2 linked regions of the Methylibium petroleiphilum PM1 genome follow. The protein of the gene in region 1 interacts with the protein of each later gene in a pairwise test. Links are inferred from orthologs where the notes say so. Each region holds a gene or a part of one and is shown on either strand. Other genes may lie near its edges.

The links. Proteins that work in one complex are often made in the same cells at the same time.
Region 2: the proteins of MPE_RS14240 (region 1) and ileS interact in binary tests that used the Escherichia coli proteins (3 or more experiments, as listed by UniProt). The link is inferred for Methylibium petroleiphilum PM1 from one-to-one orthologs.

What each region holds. Positions count from the first base shown.
Region 1 is NC_008825.1:3,001,456-3,005,636, forward strand. Bases 1,183-4,181 are described here. They hold MPE_RS14240 (HyaD/HybD family hydrogenase maturation endopeptidase), read right to left. Parts: upstream 3,020-4,181; coding sequence 2,345-3,019; downstream 1,183-2,344. Other genes in these bases: MPE_RS14225 (hydrogenase expression/formation protein), read right to left, coding at 1,183-1,467; MPE_RS14230 (thioredoxin domain-containing protein), read right to left, coding at 1,493-2,005; MPE_RS14235 (HypC/HybG/HupF family hydrogenase formation chaperone), read right to left, coding at 2,002-2,334; MPE_RS24675 (HigA family addiction module antitoxin), read right to left, coding at 3,043-3,546; cybH (Ni/Fe-hydrogenase, b-type cytochrome subunit), read right to left, coding at 3,552-4,181. Outside these bases: [NiFe]-hydrogenase assembly chaperone HybE, read right to left, coding at 1-339; MPE_RS14220 (rubredoxin), read right to left, coding at 282-518; more of MPE_RS14225, read right to left, coding at 592-1,182.
Region 2 is NC_008825.1:3,236,677-3,241,278, forward strand. The notes cover bases 501-3,920. They hold ileS (isoleucine--tRNA ligase), read left to right. Parts: upstream 501-879; coding sequence 880-3,720; downstream 3,721-3,920. Other genes in these bases: MPE_RS15365 (bifunctional riboflavin kinase/FAD synthetase), read left to right, coding at 501-793; lspA (signal peptidase II), read left to right, coding at 3,725-3,920. In the rest of the region: more of MPE_RS15365, read left to right, coding at 1-500; more of lspA, read left to right, coding at 3,921-4,219; MPE_RS15380 (DUF2189 domain-containing protein), read left to right, coding at 4,320-4,602. UniProt on the Escherichia coli protein: Catalyzes the attachment of isoleucine to tRNA(Ile). As IleRS can inadvertently accommodate and process structurally similar amino acids such as valine, to avoid such errors it has two additional distinct tRNA(Ile)-dependent editing activities.

The sequences.
Region 1 (4,181 bases):
GCCGACGCAGGCGACGTCATCACGGCGTTCCAGAGGCATCGTGACGAGGTTCATGAACCAGGGGGTGACGAGAATACCGACCGCCTCCACGTCGCCGCCGGATTCTGGATCGGCGATCGCCGGATCGAACGCCGGTTCGAAACCCACCGCTTCCACCTGCAACGCCGGGTTCAGAACCGGCACGCCAGCCATGCGATCGCGCTCGATGCCGCGGAACAGGTCCACGAGATCGCAGACGCGCCGCGACAAAGCGGCAGCAGGAGACGACGCAGCGCTCATGATCAGGTGGTGCCGTCGAGCACCATGAACTGCTCGGCATCCCCGTCGCACTGCGGGCATCGCCAGTGCGGCGGCAGATCCGAGAAGGACGTGCCGGGGTCGATCTGCCAGACGGGATCGCCGAGCGCGGGGTCGTAGACCCACCAGCAGATCTTGCATTCGAGACGCGCGCCGGCCGGCAGGCGGGCGCTGTTGCCGAGGTAGCTGCCTTCGAACCGCGGCGGGCTGCTGGAGTTCACGGTCTCACCCCGCACACGAAAGCGGTGCGCTCGACGGCCTGCAGGACCGCCGGGTCGAGGCACGCCGCTCTTCTCATGCCTGCTCCACCCACTCCAGCACTTCCCTCAGACGCTCGTGCGAATCGTCGAGGTCTTCCTTGGCGGCTTGGGCCACCTCAGGCAGCTCGACGACTTCGACGGTGTTGAGGATGACCACGTCCTGCGAGTTGTAGTACACGACGCGCCAGCAATTGGGCATGCGGGTGTTGGTGATGCGGCAGTTGCCATAGCCGCGCGACAGGATCAGCACCCGGCCCGTGCCGAGATGGTGATCGAGGAAGCCGATGTCTTCGGTCGACATCGGCAGCAGCGTGAGGTTGACGACGTGAGCCGCCTGGCCCGGACGCCAGATGCGCCACTGATCCTCGATCTCGGCCAGCAGAGAGGGTGCGTTCTGCACATTGGGGGGCAGATCGCCGGTCCAGCGCGGCACCTGGGCCCAGACATCGTCGCGTGCGGCCGCCTTCAGCGCCTGCGGCACGGGGCCGAGTTCGATGACGTCCGACATGACCTGACCATCCATCGAGCGGACCACGCGCCACACGCCGGCAAAGACGGACTCCTGCACGCGCAGCTCATGACTCGCATCGCCGTCGCTCTTGACCAGCGCACTCACCTCGCCCTCGCCGAGCACCTGGTTGACGAGCTGCAGGTCCGCGGCTGGCAGTCCCAGCAGGTCGACGCTGCGGTTGCCGCCGTTGCGGCGCGCGTCGTCGAGGGCCATCAAGGCCTCGCGCAAAGCGCGGTGCGCCTGCTCTCGCGCGGCGATCTCCTCGGGCTCGGGAAGAATCGGCGGGCGGAAGGTCTCCATGCCCTGGGGCATCGGCATGTACTGGAGGCTCTCGTCCTCCTCGGGCTGGCTGCCCGGACCAACGCCTATGCCCACGACCGGTATCGGAAAGTCTTTCATGAGGTGCTTCCGTGAAAGGGTTGTTTCAATGGCACGACGAACCGGAGGATCCGGCACTGACCACCGGGATGCCGATGGTCGGCGCGCGCGAGGTCGGCATGGCCAGCGCCTGCTTGACGCGTTCGACGTAATCGTCCCAATCGAGCATGCCGGAGATCGTGGTCACGTACTGGCCATCCCGCAGGAACAGCAGCGTCGGCCAGCGCTGCGAACCGTAGCGGCGAGCCACGGCTTCCTCGCTCTGTCGCGGCACGACGCCGACGAGGAAACGCCCCGGGAAGCTGCGTTGCAGCTCCGGCAGCACGACAGCCACATCCAGCCCCTCAGGAAAGCGGACCGGATCGCCAGCGAACAACACGACGCGATCACCTCCCTGCGCGGCCCAGTCACCGATGCTGGTCTCGTCGACCCACGTCGCACCGTGGACGCTGACGAGCCGCTCGATCAGCGGCGACGTTTCGGGAACGGCCATCGTCGTCTTGGGGGGCTGCACGGGCAGCTTCACCAGGGTTTCGTGGCTCGACGTGTCGGTACTCATGGTGATTTCTCCAAAGTGGGGCTGGATGCCGCCCCCGCCAAAGCAAGGACTTCGTCCTGGTTCATGCGCGACGGCAGGGCGAAGGAGGCGACGCCGTCGGCGGCATCGCCGTGCATCACCGCTTCGAGCAGATCGAGCGTGGCGTCGATCTCGCGCGCGCGCTCGGTCGTCAGACGCTCCTGAGCGCTGTCGATGAACACGAGCAGCCAATCACCGGGTGCGACGTCGCCCACCAGCGCCGTCCGGACACGGCGAGACTCACCTCGGCCGCGGCACTGCGCGTGACCGGGCTCGACGCTCAACACCTGCATGGGAAGTCCGATGCACATGGCGGCTCGATCAGTTCTGAGCGACTGGCGGGAAGAAGCGTTCGTCGCCGACTCGGCACGCAAGTTCTTCCGGTGGGCGCTGCTCTTCGTAGCGGCCGATATCGAGCTCCGAGAAGGTCACCGACTCGTGCTCGCCCAGCGGCGCGGTGCGCGGCACGGGCCTCGCGCCCCATTGGCGCAGCGTGTCGACCCCATGCGCGAGCGCGTCCTCCAGCGCCTGCTTGACGCGCGGCCGCAGGCTGCCGCCGTAGTCCTCCAGCTCTTCAGGCTGGCAACCGATCAGCAGCACCTGCTTCGGGTACTGCTCCGTCAGCAGCGCCAGCATCAGCACCTCCTGGAAGCCGGTCTGGTGAAGGCTCATCTTCTTCGCCCCCATGAAGCGCGGCACGTCGTCGTTCTCGACCAGCTTCAGCGTGCCTGGCGTCAGCCCGTAGTCGATGGCATCGAAGATCAGCAGGCGCGTCGCAGCCTGCACGTGCTGGATGAGGTAGAGCCCCTGGGTGCCGCCGTCGATCAATTGCACGTGAGGCGCGAACTCGTAGCGGCGCTGCAAGGCCTCGATGCAACGCACGCCGAAGCCTTCATCGGCCCACAGGACGTTGCCAATGCCGAGGACGCAGATTACCTCCGCCTCAGGGTTGCCACCTAGGTCGTGACAGTCGCCAGCAGACGGACGAGCGCTCATGCGGGTTGACTCCAACAAGAAAATCAGTGGGTGCCGCGGGTGCGGCGGGTCTGGACGCGGAGCAACTTCCAGGTGTGGAAGCTGTCCCAGGCAGATTGCAACGCGAGCCAGAACGCCGCATCGGTTCCGAACACCAGCGCGCAACGGATGGCGGTATCGGCCGTGATACCGCGCTGGCCATGCACGATCTCGTGCAAGCGCCGGCGCGATACGCCGAGCAGGCGTGCCGCCTCGGTCTGCGAGAGACCGAGCGGGGTCAGGTAATTGCGCCGGAGAAAGCGCCCCGGATGCCAGGGAGCACGGCCCGGCACCCCGGGTGGCAGCAGCATCGTCGTGGCCGCAAGGGACCGCGACGAACGATCCGAGGCCCCGGCTCCCCGCGAGAAAAAGTCGCCCGCGCCGGACGGCCCTCCCGGTGCGCGCACATGCCGCACTGGACCGATCCATGCCAGTCGCTCGCCCGCCGCCGCTCCGACCGTCCGGGTCGCGCCCCAGCCATTGCGCTGAACCAGATCTTGCAGGCTCATGGCCGTCAGTCCTTGAAGGTGCGGTGGCCGGAGATCATCGTGCTCACCACGCTCGATCGACCCATGATGTCTTCGCGGATGGCGGCGTACACGTGCACGATGACGAACACGATCAGCCACCACATCCCGAGGTGGTGCCAGGTGTGCACGTCCTGGGACTGCCCGAACAGCGGGATCACCCAGCCGAACATCACGTCGGCCCAGGAACCGGCCTGCGCGCCTTCACCGTACAGCGCGAACCCGGTCACGACCATGAACACGGCCGTCAGGAAGAACATGAAGAACATCGCGAAGCGTGCCAACGGGTTGTGTCCCACGTACTTGCCGGGCCGCGCGCTCACGAAGGCATACCACTTCACCATGCCCCATACCTCGAGCCAATAGGCGCGCTGGAACACCGGTACCCAGAACAACTCGCGGGCGTGGTGGTTCCCGACCACGGCCCAGTAGAGACGCCCGAGCAAACCGACGGCCAGCAGGTAGCCGGCGGCGAAATGGGCGAAGCGGATGTAGCCCATCAGGTAATTGGCGCTGGCCTCGCCCGGCATGGTCGGCAAGGGCGAGCCGATGAAGTAGCCCGTGATGGCCAGCACGCTGATGGCCAGCGCATTGATCCAGTGCCAGATGCGCACCGG
Region 2 (4,602 bases), 230 kb from region 1 along the record:
ACTGGCGCGCTGCGGCGTGCAGCGCGTCGTCGTGCTGCGCTTCGACCAGACCTTCGCCGACCAGTCGCCGCAGGCCTTCATCGACGACGTGCTGCTGCGCGGCGTGAAGGCGCGCTACGTGCTGGTGGGCGACGACTTCTGCTTCGGCGCGAAGCGGGCCGGCGACTACGCGATGCTCGACGCCGCCGGCGAACGCCAGGGCTTCGACGTGGCGCGGATGATGAGCTACGAGGTGCACGGCCTGCGCGTCAGCAGCTCGGCGGTGCGCGAGGCGCTGGGCGCCGGCGACATGGCGCTGGTCACCCGCCTGCTGGGGCGGCCCTACAGCATCAGCGGCCACGTCACCCACGGCCGCAAGCTGGGCCGCGAGCTCGGCGCCGGCCCGGACGGCGGCGACGGCTTCCGCACGCTGAACCTGCGTTTCCCCCACCCCAAGCCGGCCGCGCACGGCATCTACGTCGTGCGCACCCACGGCCTGACCGCCGAGCCGCTCGACGGTGTGGCCAGCTTGGGGGCCCGCCCCACGGTGGACGACAGCGGCCGGGTGCTCCTCGAAGTGCACTGCCTGGACTGGCCTGCGCACCTGGGCGCCGAGGGGGGCTACGGTAAACTCGTCCGCGTGGAACTGCTGCACAAGCTACGCGACGAAGCCCGCTACGACGGGCTCGCTGCGCTGACCGCCGCGATCGCGCAGGACGTGAGCCAGGCGCGCCAGTGGCTGACGAGCAGCCCGCACGCGGCCCATGCGGCCGAGCGCCGCCAGACCACCCGCGATCGAATTCAGGGCCGCTGACCCTGCGGCGCCGGCGCCCGCTGCGCCGACGCACCCCCTGCCCTGTCCCCGCCGCGCGCCGCCCGCGCGGCCGCGCCGAGAACGCCATGAGCACCGACCAGCCCACCGACTACCGCGCCACGCTGAACCTGCCCGACACGCCCTTCCCGATGCGCGGCGACCTGCCCAAGCGCGAACCGGGCTGGGTGAAGCAGTGGGAGCAGCAGGGCACCTACCAGCGCCTGCGCGACGCCCGCGTCGGCCGGCCGCGCTTCGTGCTGCACGACGGCCCGCCCTACGCCAACGGCCAGCTGCACATCGGCCACGCGCTGAACAAGGTGCTGAAGGACATGATCGTCAAGGCGCGTCAGCTGGCCGGCTACGACGCGCTCTACGTGCCGGGCTGGGACTGCCACGGCCTGCCGATCGAGAACCAGATCGAGAAGCTGCACGGCCGCGGCCTGGGGCGCGACGAGGTGCAGGCGAAGAGCCGTGCCTATGCCACCGAGCAGATCGAGCAGCAGCGGGCCGACTTCAAGCGCCTGGGCGTGCTCGGCGCCTGGGACCAGCCCTACCGCACGATGGACTTCGGCAACGAGGCCGGCGAGATCCGCGCGTTGAAGCGCGTGATGGAGCGCGGCTTCGTCTACCGCGGCCTGAAGCCGGTGTACTGGTGCTTCGACTGCGGCAGCTCGCTGGCCGAGTTCGAGATCGAGTACGAGAACAAGTCCTCGCCGACGGTGGACGTGGCCTTCCTGGCCGCCGAGCCGCAGAAGCTCGCCGCCGCCTTCGGCCTGCCGGCGCTGGCCAAGGACGCGTTCGCGGTGATCTGGACCACGACGCCATGGACCCTTCCCGCCAACCAGGCGCTGAACCTCAACCCCGAGCTCGAGTACGCGCTGGTCGACACCGAGCGCGGCCTGCTGCTGCTGGCCAATGCGCTGGTGGAGAAGTGCCTGGCGCGCTACGGCCTGGCCGGCACGGTGCTCGCCACGACCGCCGGCCAGGCGCTCGAGGGCCTGGAGTTCCACCATCCGCTGGCCCACGTGCACCCGGGCTACGCGCGCCGCAGCCCGGTCTACCTGGCCGACTACGCCACCGCCGAGGACGGCACCGGCATCGTCCACTCGGCGCCGGCCTACGGCGTGGAGGACTTCAACTCCTGCATCGCGCACGGGATGAAGCACGACGAGATCCTGAACCCCGTGCAGGGCAATGGCGTGTACGCGGCCGAGCTGCCGCTGTTCGGCGGCCAGTTCATCTGGAAGGCCAACCCGCTGATCGTGCAGGCGCTGCAGGATGCCGGCCGGCTGATGGCGACCGCAAAGCTCGAGCACAGCTACCCGCACTGCTGGCGCCACAAGACGCCGGTGATCTACCGCGCCGCGGCGCAGTGGTTCGTGCGCATGGACGAGGGCGAGGGCGTGTTCACCGTCGACAAGGCGCCGAAGACGCTGCGCCAGACCGCGCTGGCGGCGATCGACGCCACCGCCTTCTACCCCGAGAACGGCCGCGCCCGACTGCGCGACATGATCGCCAACCGGCCCGACTGGTGCATCAGCCGCCAGCGCAACTGGGGCGTGCCGCTGCCTTTCTTCCTGCACAAGGTGAGCGGCGAGCTGCACCCCGACACGCTGGCGCTGATGGACCGCGCCGCCGCGCTGGTGGCGCAGGGCGGCGTGGAGGCCTGGTCGCGGCTCGACCCGCGCGAGTGGCTGGGCGAGGCAGCCGGCGATTACGCCAAGAGCACCGACATCCTCGATGTGTGGTTCGACTCCGGCTCGACCTTCTTCCACGTGCTGCGCGGCAGCCATGCCGGCGCCGGCCGCGACGACGGCGGGCCCGAGGCCGACCTCTACCTCGAGGGCCACGACCAGCACCGCGGCTGGTTCCACAGCTCGCTGCTGATCGCCTGCGCGATCGAGGGCCGTGCGCCCTACCGCGGCCTGCTGACGCACGGTTTCGCGACCGACGGCCAGGGCCGCAAGATGAGCAAATCGCTCGGCAACACCGTGGTGCCGCAGTCGGTGAGCGAGAAGCTGGGTGCCGAGATCATCCGGCTGTGGGTCGCCAGCACCGACTACTCGGGCGACCTGAACATCGACGACAAGATCCTCGCACGCGTGGTCGACGCCTACCGGCGCATCCGCAACACGCTGCGCTTCCTGCTCGCCAACACCAGCGACTTCGACCCGGCGACCGACGCGGTGCCGGACGAGCAGTTGCTGGAGATCGACCGCTACGCGATCGACCGCGCGGCGCAGCTGCAGGCCGAGATCCTGGCGCACTACGAGGTCTACGAATTCCACCCGGTGGTCGCGAAACTGCAGGTCTACTGCAGCGAAGACCTCGGTGCGTTCTACCTCGACGTGCTGAAGGACCGGCTCTACACCACCGCCCCGAAATCGCTGGCGCGGCGCAGCGCGCAGACCGCGCTGCACCGCATCACCGGCGCGATGCTGCGCTGGATGGCGCCGTTCCTGAGCTTCACCGCCGAGGAGGCCTGGCCGATCTTCGCGCCGGGCGTGTCGCCGTCGATCTTCACGCAGACCTATACCCCCTTCGCGCCCCCCGATGCCGCGCGCCTGGACAAGTGGGCCCGCGTGCGCGAGATCCGCGATGCCGTCAACAAGGAGATCGAGGCCGTCCGCACCGCCGGCGCGGTGGGCGCCTCGCTGCAGGCCACGGTGGCGGTCGGCGCGCCGGCCGACGACCTGGCGCTGCTGCAGTCACTGGGCGAGGACCTGAAGTTCGTGTTCATCACCTCGGCCGCCACCGCGGCGGCGGCCGACGCGCTGACGGTCGCGGTCACGCCGAGCAGCGCCGCCAAGTGCGAACGCTGCTGGCACTACCGCGACGACGTCGGCGCCGACCCGGCCCACCCGACGATCTGCGGCCGCTGCACCAACAATCTCTACGGTGCCGGCGAAAGCCGCACGGTGGCCTGACGCCATGGCCAGGACAACGACCCTCGGCCGCGGCGGCCTGCTCACCTGGCTGGGCGTCGCACTGATCGTGATCGTGCTGGACCAGCTCACCAAGACGCTGATCCTCGGCCACTTCCAGTACGGCGATGCACGCCACGTGACGGGCTTCTTCAACATCGTGCGCGTGCACAACACCGGCGCGGCGTTCAGCTTCCTGGCCGGCGCCTCGGGCTGGCAGCGCTGGTTCTTCGTCGGCCTGGGCCTGGTGGCGGCCGGCTTCATCGTCTGGATGCTGCGCAGCCAGGGGCACCAGCGCCTGTTCGCCTGGGCACTGTCGCTGATCCTCGGCGGGGCCATCGGCAACGTGATCGACCGGCTGCTGCACGGCTACGTGGTCGACTTCCTCGACGTCCACTGGGCCGGCTGGCATTTCCCGGCCTTCAACATCGCCGACAGCGCCATCACCGTGGGCGCCGCGCTGCTGATCCTCGACGAACTGCGGCGCGTGCGACGCGGCTGACGACCGGGCGGCCGCGGGGCCAGCCGCGCCGCTGCCACCGACCTTGTGCTCGGTGTCTACCCGCTAGGACCGCGGGCCGCGCAGCGTCTACGCTGCGCGCATGACCTCCGACGACCCCGCGCCACTCGGACCCGCACCCGACCTGGGTCCGCCGCCCGGCGCCGCGCTGACCGCCTTCGACCTGCCGCTGACCCGACTGCACCTCGGCGACCCGCTGCGCTGGCTGGCGGCCGGCTGGCGCGACTTCCGCCGCTGTCCCGGACTGGGCCTGTTCTACGGCGGCTGCTTCGTGGCGATGGGCTGGTTGTTGATGCTGGTGTTCCGCCATGCACCGGCCTACACGCTGGCGCTGTCGGCCGGCTTCCTGCTGGTCGGCCCCTTCC